Regions from separate parts of the Pseudoalteromonas sp. 1_2015MBL_MicDiv genome, predicted to be linked through region 3. Evidence: predicted binding sites of a transcription regulator. Region 3 holds the regulator's gene; each other region holds the start of a gene.
What was found. The regulator MetJ, encoded in region 3, represses methionine synthesis genes. The targets are predictions, from matches to a motif close to TAGACGTCTAGACGTCTA.

Region 1 (5,907 bases), 1.4 Mb from region 3:
TCAACAGCGCTTAGTTCTTTAAGTGCAACTTCAGAGTGATCAGTATCTACATCAATAACAACATAACCAATTGCTGAATCTGTTTGCAGATATTGCGCGGCAATATTAATACCGTGCTGTGCAAACGCTTGGTTAATTTGTGTTAGTACGCCAGGACGATTGTGGTGCACGTGTAATAAACGGCTACGATTAGCAAGCTCTGGTAGCGATACCTCGGGGAAGTTAACCGCAGTAATGGTTGAGCCGTTATCTGAGTATTTAGCCAGTTTACCTGCTACTTCAATGCCAATATTCTCTTGTGCTTCTTGTGTCGAGCCACCAATGTGTGGTGTTAAAATAACATTGTCGAATTGACGCAGTGGCGATACAAATTCTTCATCGTTAGATTTAGGCTCAGTAGGGAACACATCGATTGCTGCACCACTTAGCTTTTTCTCGGTAAGCGCTTCTGCAAGTGCATCAATATCAACAACAGTTCCGCGAGAAGCGTTGATCAAAATAGATCCCTGCTTCATAACAGCAAGTTCAGCTGTGCCGATTAGGTTTTTAGTTTGCGGCGTTTCTGGTACGTGTAAGCTAATAATATCAGAGCGTTGTAATAGCTGAGTTAGGTTATGAACTTGTTTTGCATTACCCAGTGATAACTTATCTTCGATATCGTAAAACTCCACGTTCATACCGATATTTTCAGCCATAATACCCAGCTGAGTACCAATATGACCGTAGCCAATAATACCTAATGTTTTACCACGTGCTTCAAACGAACCATTTGCTGTTTTTAACCAGCCACCACGATGAGCCGCTGCATTACGCTCTGGAATACCACGTAGTAAAAGCAGAATTTCGCCGAGTACAAGTTCAGCAACAGAACGAGTGTTAGAAAACGGTGCGTTAAATACAGCAATACCACGTTCGCGTGCGCTGTCTAGGTCAACTTGGTTTGTGCCAATACAAAAACAACCAACTGCAACGAGCTTTTCAGCGGCATCTAATACCGCTTCGCTTATATGAGTGCGAGAACGAAGGCCTACAAAGTGTACATCTTTAATGCGTTCTTTTAGTTCGTCCTCAGGTAAGGATGTTTTAACGTAATCGATGTTGCTGTAACCGTTACGCTTTAGCGTTTCAACAGCGCTTTGGTGAACACCTTCAAGCAAGAGAATTTTAATTTTGTCTTTTGCTAACGATACCTTACTCATAACCTCATCCTATTTAATTTGAGGCCCATTTTTAGTGCCGATAATCACTTTATCAGCACCACGCATCGCAAATAGGCCGTTGGTAACTACGCCAACAATTGAGTTAATTTGTGTTTCAAGTTGTTTGGCATTGGTAATTTTTAAGTTAAATACATCTAATATAACGTTACCATTATCGGTAACTACACCTTGACGGTAAACAGGGTCACCACCAAGTTTTAATAATTCTCGTGCAACGTAGCTGCGCGCCATTGGAATAACTTCTACCGGAAGCGGGAAGTCGCCCAATGTATCTACCAGCTTTGTGTCATCAACAATACACACAAACTGTTTTGCAACTGCTGCTACTATTTTTTCACGTGTTAGCGCAGCGCCGCCGCCTTTAATCATTTCGTTTTGAGCGTTTATTTCGTCAGCGCCGTCAACGTATACATCTAAAGCATCAACGTTATTAAGTTCAAACACTTCAATACCTAACGCTTCCAAACGTGCAGTTGACGCTTCTGAGCTTGATACAGCGCCTACAATAGTGTCCTTTACTGAGCCAAGGGCATCAATAAAGTGATTAACAGTAGAGCCTGTACCGACACCTACAATGGTGTTTTCTTTTACAAACTCGAGTGCTGCCCAGGCAGCTGCTTTTTTTAATTCGTCTTGTGTCATTGCTTTGTGCTCATGTATGTCAGAAATATGCGGCTAGTAACCAAAATTAAATGTTACCAACAGTATGTTTTATCTGGGGTGATAATGGTTTTAAGTGGTACGTCCCATGACTCGATTGGTAGAGCATCAACTAATTGGCATTCATGTGCAAGGCCAATTAGTTGCGGTTTTTGCCAATTTTGTTCATGTAAACGCGCCAATGTCCGGTCGTAAAACCCACCTCCCATTCCTAGGCGATTACCTTGTTTATCAAATGCAACTAATGGCATAAGGAGGTAATCAAGCGCTGGTAATGGGCATATTTGAGAGCAGTTCAGCTTAGGCTCCAAGATACCATAGCGATTTGCCCTCATGGGTGAGTTTTTCTCATAGCGCTGAAATAGTAAATTAGCGCCATTGAATGGGTGTATTATAGGTAGATAAACAACGTGGTTTAAGTTCCATAATTCTTTAATTAACAATGAAGTGTCTAGTTCTCCGTCGTTACTTAAATAAATGGCAATATGCTTTGAATTCGTTGTGTTTTCGCTTTTCAAGTGTTGAATAAAATTCATATATAGCGATTGCGCCGCTAAATTTTGTTGATTTTTTGACAAGTTATTACGTATTTCACGGATAGATTTTCTTATCTGCGCACGGTTATTATTCATTTGATGATTTCACTATGCAATTATAAAGAAAATAAGCTAGGAAATGCCAAATATACAGCCAATATAATAAGTAACGTCACGGCTGTTGCTATTAAAGAATATAAAAGCACATTACTGCGTTTTTTAGGTGTGCTTACTGACTCTTCATCAAGCAATAAATCGTCGTCTTGCCAATCGTCATCCTCATCTATTTCAGGATTTTTTGATTGCTCTTCTGGTAAGCGTTGTTCAAGCTCTTCGAGTTTTTCTTCAAGGCGAATTAAGCTACTGGTGATGTAATCAAGGGCATCAAAAATACGCTCATCACGTTGACTGTTTTGAGGTTGCTCAGTTGGCGTATTAGCTGCATTTGAAACTGCCTGCAACTTACTTTTAATGCCCAAACTAGCCAATAGTTTGGCTTGTTTTAGTGCTTTGTCTTTATGGCTCGGTGCAAACAGTGGCTTTCCTTTAAAAAAAAGAGCTACTTTTTCTTCTGAGGTTTTTAGTTTATCTGCAAGGTTGATAGATGCAGCGTTACTGTCTACTCCATCAGCAAGTCCAGCAAATATAACGCGAAAATTGTCGGCCATTTAAGTACCCCTAAAGCTTTTTAATAAAAAGAGTATAAACCGAACTCCTTTATAAAGGCATCCATATGTAAAATTAAATTATTTTAACTTATGAGCTACTTTCTGTGCGATCACAAAATAAAGTCTGTGGATTAGGGCTTGTTGGCCTTTCAGGATTGAAATTTGTTCAATCTAGGGGCTGTTTAATCGCGGCGTGAGGTTTGTAACCTAGTGGGCTCGGTAACGGCTCCTGCGCTGCGCTACTGGCTTACATCCATGTAAGAATAAGTAAAAACCGAGCAACAAAGAGTAAATTGCCTTAATATTTTTATTAATGTACCGTTATTTTAATTAAGTTTGAATTTATTCTGCTATTTATAATACATAAAAAAAGCGCCAATTGGCGCTTTTTTTGTATTTAGATAGTTACCTAACCAATTAAAGGCCAGCAGCTGCGCGAAGTGCTTCAGCTTTATCTGTACGTTCCCAAGGGAATTCGTCACGACCAAAGTGGCCGTAAGCCGCTGTAGGAAGGTAGATAGGGCGCTCTAAATCAAGCATTTGAATTAGACCATAAGGGCGCAGGTCAAAATGTTCACGAATAAGCTCGATTAAACGGCTTTCTTCTAGCTTGCTTGTACCAAACGTTTCAACGCTGATAGAAGTAGGCTCTGCAACACCAATTGCGTAAGAAACTTGTAGCTCACACTTGTCAGCAAGACCAGCAGCAACAATGTTTTTAGCAACGTAACGTGCAGCGTATGCTGCTGAACGGTCAACTTTTGATGGATCTTTACCAGAGAAAGCACCACCACCGTGACGAGCCATACCACCGTATGTATCTACAATAATTTTACGACCAGTTAAACCACAGTCACCCATTGGTCCGCCAATTACAAAGCGACCTGTTGGGTTAATGAAAAACTTAGTTGCACTTGTAATAAGTTCTGCAGGAAGTACCGGCTTGATGATTGTTTCCATCACCGCTTCTACTAAATCTTTTTGCGAAATGTCTTCGCTGTGCTGAGTAGAAAGTACAACAGCATCAATACCTACTGGCTTACCGTTTTCGTATGCAAAAGTCACTTGAGATTTTGCATCTGGACGTAACCAGTTAAGCTCGCCGCTTTTGCGTACTTGCGCTTGGCGCTGAACTAAACGGTGTGAGTAAGTAATTGGAGCAGGCATTAGTACTTCTGTTTCGTTACATGCGTAACCAAACATTAAGCCTTGGTCGCCAGCGCCTTGCTCTTCTGGGCTAGTACGGTCAACACCTTGGTTAATGTCTGGAGACTGTTTACCAATAGTGTTTAAAATTGCACATGAATCGGCATCAAAGCCCATGTCTGAATTTGTGTAGCCAATGTCACGAATTGTTTTACGTGTAATTTCTTCGATATCAACCCATGCGCTAGTCGTGATTTCACCACCAACCATAACCATACCGGTTTTCACGTACGTTTCACACGCTACGCGAGCATGAGAGTCTTGCTCTAGGATAGCATCAAGTACCGCATCAGAGATTTGATCGGCGATTTTATCCGGATGACCTTCAGAAACTGATTCAGAAGTAAATAAATGTTTTGCCATTGTATTTCTGCTCACAAATATTGCGCTTCACAAACGTCGGTATTAGCGCTAAAAAATTAAGGGGCGTATTTTATCGAAAACAAAACACCTTGCATAGTGTTTTTACGCCTAGACGTCTAAATAAAATTACGAATGTCGTTCTGGTCTTAAAAAATATTCATAATGCTCCCTTTTATGGGGTTTTTAATTGCACACCGCCCCCACAATAAGTAAGAATGGTCGGTATAACAGTATTCAATAAACTTGGATACATAAACGAATAATAAATACCCGTGCAAATACACATATAAAGGTAGGAGAATTCATGCCATCTCGCAAAGAACTTGCAAATGCAATTCGCGTCTTGTCAATGGACGCAGTACAAAAGGCCAAATCTGGTCACCCTGGAGCCCCTATGGGCATGGCTGATATCGCAGAAGTATTATGGCGCGATTATCTAAAACATAACCCAACAAATCCAGAGTGGGCTGACCGTGACAGATTTATTCTTTCAAACGGCCACGGTTCAATGCTTATCTATTCTCTATTGCACCTAAGTGGTTACGATTTACCATTGGACGAAATTAAAAACTTCCGTCAAATGCATTCTAAAACACCAGGCCACCCTGAATATGGCTATGCACCAGGAATCGAAACTACTACGGGTCCATTAGGTCAAGGGATCACAAATGCCGTAGGTATGGCCATTGCTGAAAAAGCGCTAGCTGCACAGTTTAACCGTGAAGGTCACGATATTGTTGATCACTTTACCTATGCATTTATGGGCGATGGCTGCCTTATGGAAGGTATTTCTCATGAAGCAGGTTCACTTGCAGGCACATTAGGTCTGGGTAAACTTGTTGCATTTTGGGATGACAACGGCATCTCAATCGATGGCGAAGTTGAAGGTTGGTTTACAGATGACACGCCAGCTCGCTTTAAAGCATACGGTTGGCATGTAATTAGTGGTGTTGATGGCCACGATAGCGATGCTGTAAGTGCTGCAATAGCAGAAGCAAAAAGCGTTACCGACAAACCTTCACTAATTTGTTGTAAAACAATTATTGGTTACGGTTCACCTAATAAATCTGGTAGCCACGATTGTCACGGTGCTCCACTAGGTGATGACGAAATTAAAGCATCTCGCGAGTTTTTAGGTTGGACCGGCGATGCGTTCGAAATTCCTGATGATATTTACGCAAAGTGGGATAGCAAAGAAAAAGGTCAGCAGCTTGAATCAAGCTGGGACGAAAAATTTGCAGCATACGCAAAAGC
Region 2 (5,907 bases), 1.5 Mb from region 3:
CGCTACATAGCGTGGTTTTTCTGGCGTTTTAGCCGTAAATTCATCACAAATGGCGCGTGCTAATTTAGCCGACTCTAGGTTTATTTCACGGCTTAGGTTTGCCATGTCGTAATCTTCCATCGAAATAGTGGTCGAGTTAAACGTGTTGGTTTCAATAATATCGGCGCCCGCTGATAAAAAACCACGATGAATATCAGTGATTAAGTCGGGCTTAGTTAGGCTTAATAAATCGTTATTGCCTTTAATTAATACATGCCAGTCTTTAAAACGCTCTGCGCGATAGTCTTCTTCTTCTAGCTTATGATCTTGGATCATGGTGCCCATAGCGCCATCTAAAATTAAGATGCGTTCTTTTAATGCAGCACTTATTTCGGCTTGCTTATTATTTGTAGGCGCGTTATTCGGCATAGTTGTTAGTCCTCACGTCTTGGCTAACTAAATTAATATCATACGGTGTGGTTTGGTACACGTAGTAATTTAACCAGTTCGAAAAAAGTAAAAAAGCATGGCTTTGCCACGTTTTTGAAGGTTGTTTGGTTGCATCGTCATCCGGAAAGTAATTTTCGGGCTTTGGTGCATTAGGGCTTTTTTTACAATCGCGCTCGTATTCTGCTTTTAGCGAGTCGGCGTCGTACTCTGGGTGGCCGGTTATAAACACTTGGCTACCTGATTTATTTTTAAGTAAGTAAGCCCCTACTCGCTCAGAACCTGCCAGTACAACGAGTTCTTCACAGGCGTTTATCTTATTTATATCAATATGGCCGTAGCGTGAGTGCGGTACCAAAAAGGTATCGTCGAATCCGCGAGTCAGTGCACCGTGATCAAAATAACACTGGTGAGTAAATACGCCACACAGTTTATCGTCTTTTAAATCGCGTTTTAAATTGTAACGGTGATATAACGCTGCATGCGCTGCCCAACACGAAAACAACGTAGAGGTAACGTGTTGCTCAGCCCAATCAATAATGACTTTTAGCTCATCCCAATACGCTACATCGTCGTATTCTAAATGCGCAAGTGGCGCACCGGTTACTATTAATGCATCGTAATTGTTGTCTTTAACCTCAGAAAAATAACGGTAAAAGGTATCAAGGTGCTCTTCTGAATTGCTGCTACTGCGGTGAGTGTCGAGGCGCAGTAGTTCTACGTTTACTTGCAAAGGCGAATTGGCAAGTAAGCGAATAAACTGAACTTCGGTTTCTACTTTATTAGGCATTAAGTTTAAAATAGCCAAACGCATTGGGCGTATTTCTTGCGTTTTTGCACGACTTTTTGGCATTACAAATACGTTTTCTTGACGTAAACGTGCAATTGCCGGCAACTCGTCTTTTACTGTAATTGGCATACTTTACTCCTGCTCATAAAAACCGAAGCTTAATTATGAACTGAAAGTAAAAAATATCAACCTCTAGATGTATAGATGTCCAAATGAAATTTATTCATGATTTTATACTTTACTTACAAGCATGCTTTAGTGCTTTAAACCCGCCATTCGTTGACTGTTTCACCTGAGAGCCACTACAATACAACATTGAAAATTTTATTATTATTTGAAGGCTCCTTTCATGGTTTTACCTGATAAATTTATATTCTCGATGAGTCGAGTATCTAAGGTTGTGCCACCTAAGCGCACTATCTTAAAAGATATTTCGTTGCACTTTTTCCCTGGCGCTAAAATTGGTGTGCTTGGTTTAAACGGTTCTGGTAAATCTACGTTACTACGTATTATGGCCGGTGTTGACCAAGACTTTGAAGGTGAAGCACATCCTCAGCCTGGTACAAAAATTGGTTACTTGCCGCAAGAGCCAGTACTGGACGAAAGCAAAACAGTGCGCGAAATTGTCGAAGAAGCCGTTGGCGAAGTTAAACATGCACTTAGCCGTCTTGACGAAGTATATAACGAGTACGCAATGGAAGGTGCTGACTTTGACGCACTTGCAAAAGAGCAAGGCGAGCTTGAAGCGGTTATTCAGGCACACGATGGTCATAACATCGATAACGTTTTAGAACGCGCAGCTGATGCACTTCGCCTACCAGAATGGGATGCTAAAATTGAGCACCTTTCAGGTGGTGAGCGTCGTCGTGTTGCTATATGTCGATTATTACTTGAAAAACCAGACATGCTTATTCTCGATGAGCCAACTAACCACTTGGATGCTGAGTCGGTTGCATGGTTAGAGCGCTTCTTACACGATTACGAAGGCACTGTTGTGGCAGTAACGCATGACCGTTACTTCCTTGATAATGTAGCTGGCTGGATATTAGAGCTTGACCGTGGTGAAGGTATTCCGTGGGAAGGTAACTACTCTTCTTGGCTTGAACAAAAAGATGCGCGCTTACAGCAAGAACAAAAATCTGAAAAAGCTCGTCAAAAATCAATTGCGCAAGAACTTGAATGGGTTCGTTCAAACCCTAAAGGTCGTCAAGCTAAGTCAAAAGCACGTATGGCTCAGTTTACTGAAATGCAGCAGTCTGATTACCAAAAACGTAACGAAACTAACGAGATGTTTATCCCACCTGGTCCGCGTTTAGGTGACCAAGTACTTGAAGTAACTAATCTTCGTAAGAGTTTTGGCGATCGCGTTTTAATTGATGACTTAAGCTTTAGCATGCCAAAAGGTGCCATTGTGGGCATTATTGGCGCGAATGGCGCGGGTAAATCAACGTTATTTAAAATGATAAGCGGTGAGCAAACGCAAGACAGCGGTAGCATCAGCGTTGGCGAAACAGTACACCTTGCGACTGTTGATCAGTTCCGCGACGGTATGGACGAAAGCAAAACTGTTTTTCAAGAAATATCAGACGGACAAGACGTACTGAAAATTGGTAACTTTGAGTTCCCAAGCCGAGCATATGTAAGTCGCTTTAACTTTAAAGGTAACGATCAGCAAAAGTTTGTTAAAGACCTATCAGGTGGTGAGCGTAACCGTTTACACCTTGCTAAGTTATTAAAAGCTGGCGGCAATGTGTTACTACTCGATGAGCCAACCAATGACTTGGACGTTGAAACACTACGTGCACTGGAGAACGCTATTTTAGAGTTCCCAGGTTGTGTAATGTGTATCTCGCATGACCGTTGGTTCCTTGACCGTATTGCTACACATATTTTAGATTACCGTGATGAAGGTCAAATTAACTTCTTTGATGGTAACTACACTGAATATGAAGAGTGGCTTAAAAAGACCCTAGGCGCTGAGGCAACTCAACCTAAACGTATTAAATACAAAAAAATTGGCTAAAATATTGGTTAATTTTATGTTTGTATAACTTAAGCCCTGCACTTTGCAGGGCTTTTTTATGCCACCAGCATTACAGGAGCACATCTTGCTAGCATGTAGAGAATTACCCGCTATGCTTAATTTATTATAAAAACAGTAAGGCTAAATTAGGTTATGCAAAATCGTCGTCAGTTTTCTCGTGTTTTATTTTCAACCGATGCACAAGTAATTTTTAATGATCACCAATACCCATGTAAGTTACTTGATGTATCTTTACATGGCGCATTAATCACTAAATGTGATGCTTTTATTGGCAACCAAAATAGCCAAGCTGTTCTGCGTTTTTCGCTGCCTCAAAGCGAAATAGAAATAAAAATGGAGGTTGTGGTGTGCCATATAGAAGCGGATCATATTGGTTTAAAATGCCACCATATTGATATAGACAGCATTACTTATTTAAAGCGTTTAATAGAGCTAAACTTAGCTGATGACGAACTATTACATCGCGAACTCGCCATGTTGATTCACGACACACAAGAATAGACTCATTAGGATTAGTTGATTACCATAGGGCAAATTTTTCAACGTGTGAATACATGACTTTAAATCCACATTTACCTTTGGTGTATCATCCTAACTATTCGTTTAGCTTTGATCCAAAGCATCGTTTTGCAATGAGTAAGTTTGCACATTTATATCAGCATGTTGAAGAGCTGGGTTTGATTGGCGATAACCTCGTTGAGCCAATATTAGGCACGCCAGCGCCACTTGAGCTAATACACTGCGAAAATTACATACACGATTTGTGGAACAACCGCTTAGATGAAAAAGCCATGCGCCGCATTGGCCTACCTTGGTCAAAAGAGCTCATGGCGCGCACATTTACAGCCCCTCAAGGCACATTACAAACGGCTCGTTTAGCGCTAAAACATGGCATAGCATGTCACCTTGCTGGTGGGACACACCACGCACATACCGATTTTGGCTCAGGCTACTGCATGGTTAACGACCTTGCCTTTACCACGCAAACTTTAATTGAATCGGGTGAAGTAACTAACGTACTTATTTTTGATTTAGACGTGCACCAAGGTGATGGCACTGCGGCCATGTTACAGCATCAGGCATACGCTTATACTTGTTCTATCCATTGTGAAAAAAACTTCCCCTTTAGAAAATCCGCTAGCGATTTAGATTTTGGCTTAGCAGATAATATGAAAGACGACGAATACCTTGCCGTAGTTGACGACACCTTGAGTTATTTACTTAAAGAGCTAAACCCAAGCTTGGTACTTTATGATGCTGGCGTTGATATTTGGCAAGGCGATGGTTTGGGTAAATTAGATATTAGCTGGGATGGTATAATTAAACGCGACCATTTAGTGTTAAAACGCTGCCTTGAACACAACACACCAGTGGCGACAGTAATAGGTGGAGGTTATGATAAAGACCATCTTCGCCTCGCTAAACGCCACGCTATTGTTGTTGAGCAAGCCGCTCGCTTTTAGTGTGAAATAAAAATGTTAAATTCTCGTTCTTATTTAATACATATAATAAAAACGAAAATACTATGAAACAGCTATTTATCGCCATCACACTCACTTTGTTAAGCTTTACAGCGCATGCGCAACAGGAAATAACAAATACCACCCACCCTAAATTACCTACATTAAATTTACAAATGGCCGACGGTTCTATAATTAATACCCACGATTTACTAGGCCAGCCTTATGTTTTACATTTTTGGGCCACTTGGTGCCCATACTGTAAAAAGCTGCAACCGGCACTTCAAAAAATTGATGATATGGGCTTAAAGGTCATTGCAGTTAGTTTTAAAGAAGATGAAGATGCTGCTCCCGCCAAAGCTCTTAGCGACAGAGGTTATACTTTTAAAACAGCAATAAAGGCTGATGCGATAGCTAAACAGTTAGGGATCAGAGGTACGCCTACTACGTTATTTATTAATAAACAGGGCGATGTGATTTGGCTCACTAACACCTCAAATCCAGAAGATGCAAACTTGCATTTAAATGCACGTACGTTACTTCACTCTATGGAGCTAAAAACAGAGTAATTTACTGCGTTTTTAGCTGACTTGGCGTTAAACCCGTCCAACGCTTAAAAGCACGCCGAAAATTTGGGATGTCATAAAATGCTAGACGCTCAGCAACTTGTTCATTACATTTAGCACGTAAGGTAAGTAGGTAAATTGCTTTGTGTTTGTTTTGCTCGTCAATTAGCGCTGAAAAGCCTACTCCGTTAATTTTCAGTTTTCGTTTAAATGTAGCTGAACTCATAGCAAAGTGCTTTGCGGTACACTCTAAATTAGCACTTGGGTGAGAGTATAAATACCTACAAACGGCTTCAATAAAAGTCATGCTAACTAAATTTTTATTATGTAATTGAGACTGCGCTTGCATAAATCGTAATTGACTAGCGCACGGGTTCTTAGCCCTTAACATGGCTTTATTTAATACCCAGCGAGTACATGGCCTATCAAAACTTATCTTTAGCCCTAAATTTTGTTCGTACTCTTGAATATGCCGAGGGCGCTTAAAAGCAAAGTCAAACTGACAATGCGGGTAACTTTCGCTTACTCGTTTGAGTAAACTATAAAAAGCGGTGCTGTATATTTCTAATACGTAGTGGTGCAGCTCTTCATTGAGTCCATGAGCAGGTTGTAAATAAATAT
Region 3 (5,907 bases):
CAAATTTATGTATATTTTTAGTCATGTTAGTTACCAAAGCGCGGGGTAAGCGGCACTTAACTTAGCATCACCGCTCGATGTTCCCGCACCTTTAGTTAATCGATTTGTATTGTTTTTTCTGCCAGGTTTTACAAGTGTAAATACACGTTCAAGATCTGCTAATAAATCTTCAATGTCTTCTATTCCGACAGAAACACGAATAAGCGTATCACCAACGCCGGCTTCTAAGCGCGCTGTTGCATCCATCCCTGCATGCGTCATGGTAGCAGGGTGGCATATTAAGCTCTCAACGCCGCCTAGCGACTCAGCTAAACTAAAGTTATGTAGACTAGTTAAAAAAGCCGCAGCATCGTTTATATCGCCTTTAATATCAAAGCTAACCATGCCACCAAAACCAAGCTGCTGTGCTTTCGCTAATTCATGTTGGGGGTGCGACTCAAGCCCAGGGTAATAAACTTGGCTAACGAACTCAGATTCTTCGAGATACTTAGCTATTGCTAATGCATTTTCTTGATGCTGCCTTAATCGCACATTTAAAGTACGTAAACCACGAAGCGTTAAATAGCTATCAAAAGGTGCCCCTGTGATACCAATGTTATTAGCCCACCAAGCAAGCTCGTCACCGATCTCTTGTGTTGCAGCAATAACAGCACCGCCCACTACATCTGAGTGTCCGTTAATATATTTAGTGGTTGAATGCACCACAATATCTACACCAAACTTAATCGGATTTTGTAAAGCAGGCGATAAAAATGTATTGTCAGCGGCCACCAGTGCGCCACACTGCTTAGCAATATCAGTAACCGCTTTAATATCAGTTAAACGTAGTACAGGGTTACTTGGTGTTTCAATCCAAATGAGTTTTGGTTTAATTACTAATATTTTTTGAAGACTTTCTGGTTTTGTTAAATCTAAAACCTCAAGCTTTAGCAAGCCACGCTTTTGCAGGGACGTAAATAAACGGTAGCTTCCACCGTAGCAGTCGTGTGGGATCACTAACGTGTCGTCGTGATTAAGCAGCTGAGTTGCTAAGTGTACAGCCGCCATGCCTGTGGCTGTAATTATGCCGCGTACTCCACCTTCGAGCTCAGCAAGGGTCTCGGCTAAGATATCGCGGTTAGGATTACCGCTGCGGCCATAATCATATTGGCGTTTAGTATCAAAATCGGCAAACGAATAAGTAGTCGATAAATAGATTGGCGCGACCACTGCACCGTGGTGTTTATCGGCTTCAACGCCACTACGGACCGCAATGGTTGCTTTGTTTTTTTCGCTCATATTCGTCACCTGATTAATTTGGATGTTTAGACGTCTAAAAGAGTAGTTTATTCAATTTGGGAAGTCAAAGTATTTTAAAGCTCTAGATAGCTAAAAATTAAAGTGTTCTTTGAAAATTACGTGCTTAAACTTGTTAAAAAGTAGTTATATTTGCATTCACATTGAGCTTATTAAGGTAGATCTGTATCTATTATTTGACTATCTTTTTTAAATCGATAGAATTTCAAGCATATTTACACGCTTTTTATGGCGTGTAAGAAATTAATAATCTGAGGCAACGATACATCTTATGGCTAAATGGAATGGTGAGTATATTCACCCATACGTAGAACACGGGCAAAAATCAGGGCATGTGAAGAAAGTCACCGTTTCAATCCCGTTAAAGGTCCTGAAAGTTTTAACTGACGAGCGTACTCGTCGTCAAGTTAAAAACTTACGCCACGCCACAAACAGTGAGTTACTATGCGAAGCATTTTTACATGCATTTACAGGCCAACCCTTACCAAGCGATGAAGACCTGAGTAAAGATAATATAGAAAAGATACCTGTAGAGGCTAAATCGATAATGGAAGAAATGAAACTAAATATACCTGACTTAAATGATCTTAAATAAAATTCAGATATTTCAATCCACGCAGTTCAAAACTAGTAAATTACCAACAGATATAAAAATATTTAGTTGGTAATTAAGAGCTAACTCTATGTGTACTTAAATATAAATTTTCGCTAATTGTCGAGATAATTCTAAGGCAGGTGAAATAATAATACTCATACCAAAATTTTCTATATCCATCTTATAAAGCTCATTTTCATCTGACGTTTGTATTAAAAAAGCCTTTTTAGCTTTTTTTGTTTTCATCGCATTACTGAGCAATTTTATAGCTTCCCCTAAAGTTTCATTATCTTTTTGCACTTTTACAAGTACAGGGGTTCCTTCATATTGCTTAATAAGAATTGCATCTATCCCTTTATTCCTTTGTATCGGATTAAATTCAATACCTTTTAGAAAATTAAGGACTGAATGTTCGACATTATTATAAGAATCACGGCCATTTTTAAGAAGGTTTGACTCTGTTTTTATTGGGTTATCTATTCTATCTTTACTTAAATTTACCGCATCTAAAGATTCATCTATACCTATAAAATTCCTACCTAGAAGCTTTGCTGCAACACATGTTGTACCGCTTCCGCAGAAAGGATCTAAAACAATATCACCTTCAGCAGTAACAAGATTAATTACTTGTTCTAAGAGTAAAAGAGGCTTTTGAGTCGGATAGCCAACCCGCTCTTTTGCCTTAGGATTCAAATAAGGAATATCCCAAACATCACTTAACGGAACACCTTTTTTTTCAGCGCCGTTTATTGAATTACCTAAACTGTCCTTATCATAAACAGACTTATTATGCCTATCCCTAGTTCTTCGCTGAAGTATTTGATCAATATTCGTAGTCTCTGAATATGGTTTATAAAGTGTATTAAATTTGAAGTCTTTAGTTTTAGAGTAGAAGTATATATTTTGGTGGCTAGGTAACAGCCCTTTCTTAGAATTAGACCACCTTTTATAAGCCCAAATGATTTCAGACTGAAAGTTCTTGGCTCCAAAGATATGATCTAACAACCCCTTATAATATGCTCACCGCTCTTATCGCAGTGAACAAAAATAGAGCCGCTATCTTTTAATAAAGAATGCATTAACTTTAAGCGTTTTTCCAAAAACTTTGCATAACCTAAGTTGCTTCCCCAACTGTCATTAAAACTAAACTCTTGAGTTCTTTCTCGGTTCTTTAAAGTGTGTTTCTTTTCTGTAAAAAAAGGAGGATCTAAATAAATTAAATCAATAGAGTTTTTTTCGATAAGTTCCATTTTATCAAGACAATCACCATATAAAATATCGTTAACCATGTAAAACTTCTTTTTCTTTATTGTCTGCAATTTCCATTAAAATTGCTTTAAGATCATAACCACTTACTGTTTTCAAGTAGTCCCAAGCATCATCACCAGCATAATACTCACCTTCCACACCTTTATAAATAGTTTTTAGAGCTTCTTGTATTTTGATGGCTTGTTCACGTAATGGGTAGTAGAACATCACTCTAACTGGCTTATAACCATGATCTTTTATCACCTGAACTCTAGTATGTTCTTTAGTTATATGATCACCATCAGTAGTAGCATCACGCCACTTTAATTCAACAGCATTCATGTCGTTTAAAAAATCTATTTCAAAGGTTTTTGGTTTAGTACCGATAGTATTTTTTACTAATCTTTTTCCACCAGTGCTGTTTGAAAAGAACATACACATAGTAGCAGCCTCTTCTAGAAAAGATCCTGCATACTTGTATAAAAAACGACCTGTATTTTGATATTCATCAATTAGCGCCCCCTCATTGCTAGGTATACCTAAAACACTGTAAATAAGGTAATGAGAGTTATTATCAGCTTTCATTTCCTCTTTTCGTTTAATAATTTTACTATTTAAGTTTTTAGAATACTCATCTGCTAATTTCTTAATTTTAGCCTTTAACAAAGCTAGACATTCTCCGTCGTTTATAGCTTTATCGATTTGCATTCTTTCATGTTGATAAAATAACTTTAGAAGATCTGCTTTAGTTTTATTTTTTGTATCTATTTTAAGAGCGATACAATATTCAGCTAACTCACTCTTATTCATTTTCTCAACTTTCATAAATTTCCATTATTGATGTGTCATGACGCCGTAAACCACTTATAAGATATCAAATAAAGACAATAGTAAGTAGAGTAAATGATTATTTACTGTAAGAATTCAGACTATAGAAGTGAATAGCACTAACGTCCCCATATTAGCAACATTAAAGTTTATTCACAGTAATGTACTAAGCAACATATGGCGCCATATGTTATTTATTGAATACAAACTTTACCTATTAATATAATGAGCATGCTAAATTTTACTGCATATAGCTTTCTGGCAAATCAATTTGTGCCACACCCGACTCAACAGCAGCAAGAGCAACCGCTCTTGCTATACGTGGTAATAAACGTGGATCCATCGGTTTTGGAATAATATATTGAGCACCAAATTCCAGCTTATCAACACCGGCAGCTTTTAGGACCTCTGCTGGTACAGGCTCTTTTGCAATACTACGAATCGCTTCTACTGCTGCTATTTTCATTTCATCGTTAATTGCACTTGCGCGCACATCTAGTGCACCACGAAAAATAAACGGGAAACACAAAACATTATTCACTTGGTTTGGATAATCAGAACGCCCTGTCGCCATAATTAAATCGTTGCGCGCGCTGTGTGCAAGTGCGGGGTCAATTTCAGGGTCGGGGTTTGAGCACGCAAACACAACCGGCTTATCAGCCATCAGTTTTAAATCATCGGCTGCTAACAAATTAGGCCCAGATACACCAACAAATACATCAGCATCAGCAATAACATCTTGCAACGTACGCTTATCCGTATTGTTAGCGAATAGTTGTTTGTACTCGTTTAAATCATCACGACGAGTATGAATAACGCCTTTACGGTCAAGCATGTAAATGTGTTCACGCAGTGCACCACACTTAATTAACAGTTCCATACAGGCAACTGCAGCCGCACCAGCACCTAAACATACTATAATAGCTTCTTCTATCGATTTCTCTTGCACTTCAAGTGCATTCAACATACCAGCGGCTGTTACAATTGCAGTGCCGTGTTGATCGTCATGAAAAACCGGAATACTACAGCGCTCAATCAATGCCTTTTCAATTTCAAAACACTCTGGGGCTTTAATATCTTCAAGATTAATACCACCAAATGTATCGGCAATATTAGCAACCGTGTTAATAAAGTCTTCTGTTGTTTTATGCTTCACTTCGATATCAATAGAATCAAGGCCTGCAAAGCGCTTAAATAACAGCGCCTTGCCTTCCATTACAGGCTTTGATGCCAAAGGGCCTAAATTACCCAAGCCCAAAATTGCAGTACCATTAGTGATAACTGCAACCATATTACCTTTACCGGTATATTTATAAGCATTTGCAGGATCAGCAGCAATTTCACGCACAGGTTCAGCAACACCTGGGCTATATGCTAAAGCTAAATCTTGAACCGTTTCGGCAGGCTTGGTTAGCTCAATGCTGATTTTTCCTGGAACGGGATGAGAATGGTAATGTAGTGCTTGTTCACGAAAGTCTGACATAACGCGATTGTATCCTGCAATTTAAGTTAAAGTGAGAGGTGTTGTCTGGGTTACGATACCCTTATTATTTTTAAATTCCAAGCAATATCAGGTCTATCCTGTTATATGCTAGATTCATTAATTTTAAGAGGTTTTTCAGTAACTTTGCGAAGATATAGCGACATTTCATAAATAGAAATTCATATAAAAAGCATTTTTAGAGGTACTTTTAGCCGCGAGCCATTTTCTCTAAAAACGACTATCAAATTTTTAGTATAAATAACTATAAACAGCTTAATAGTCTACTTTAAAAACATTTATCTTCACGTTAGCTACATTTAACAACTTAGTTAAAAAATGAACACTTCAAAATATAGAGACTATTACGTACTTTGTCTGCAAAGGTTTATGCATACTCAGAATAAGAACAAGAAATAGTTATGCAAAGGAGATAACGTATAAATAGGCAGGAAAAGCA

Region 1: metK (methionine adenosyltransferase) is a predicted target of MetJ. The motif match lies at 4,755-4,772, and genes of this name have one in related genera.
Region 2: metA (homoserine O-acetyltransferase MetA) is a predicted target of MetJ. The motif match lies at 1,410-1,427, and genes of this name have one in related genera.

What each region holds. Positions count from the first base shown of each region.
Region 1 covers NZ_CP012737.1:2,951,709-2,957,615, reverse strand. The annotation lists gene serA (phosphoglycerate dehydrogenase) at 1-1,199, opposite strand, end outside; gene rpiA (ribose-5-phosphate isomerase RpiA) at 1,209-1,862, opposite strand; gene AOR04_RS13190 (5-formyltetrahydrofolate cyclo-ligase) at 1,916-2,512, opposite strand; gene AOR04_RS13185 (hypothetical protein) at 2,533-3,084, opposite strand; gene metK (methionine adenosyltransferase) at 3,502-4,653, opposite strand; gene tkt (transketolase) at 4,958-5,907, shown strand, end outside.
Region 2 covers NZ_CP012737.1:2,833,416-2,839,322, forward strand. The annotation lists gene AOR04_RS12670 (homocysteine S-methyltransferase family protein) at 1-408, opposite strand, end outside; gene metA (homoserine O-acetyltransferase MetA) at 398-1,345, opposite strand; gene ettA (energy-dependent translational throttle protein EttA) at 1,566-3,239, shown strand; gene AOR04_RS12685 (PilZ domain-containing protein) at 3,393-3,761, shown strand; gene AOR04_RS12690 (histone deacetylase family protein) at 3,815-4,723, shown strand; gene AOR04_RS12695 (TlpA family protein disulfide reductase) at 4,786-5,289, shown strand; gene AOR04_RS12700 (helix-turn-helix transcriptional regulator) at 5,291-5,907, opposite strand, start outside.
Region 3 covers NZ_CP012737.1:407,803-413,709, reverse strand. The annotation lists gene metL (bifunctional aspartate kinase/homoserine dehydrogenase II) at 1-25, opposite strand, end outside; gene metB (cystathionine gamma-synthase) at 31-1,278, opposite strand; gene metJ (met regulon transcriptional regulator MetJ) at 1,568-1,891, shown strand; gene AOR04_RS22055 (DNA-methyltransferase) at 1,988-2,896, opposite strand; gene AOR04_RS21995 (DNA methyltransferase) at 2,890-3,180, opposite strand; gene AOR04_RS01865 (ApaLI family restriction endonuclease) at 3,173-3,964, opposite strand; gene AOR04_RS01860 (malic enzyme-like NAD(P)-binding protein) at 4,209-5,450, opposite strand.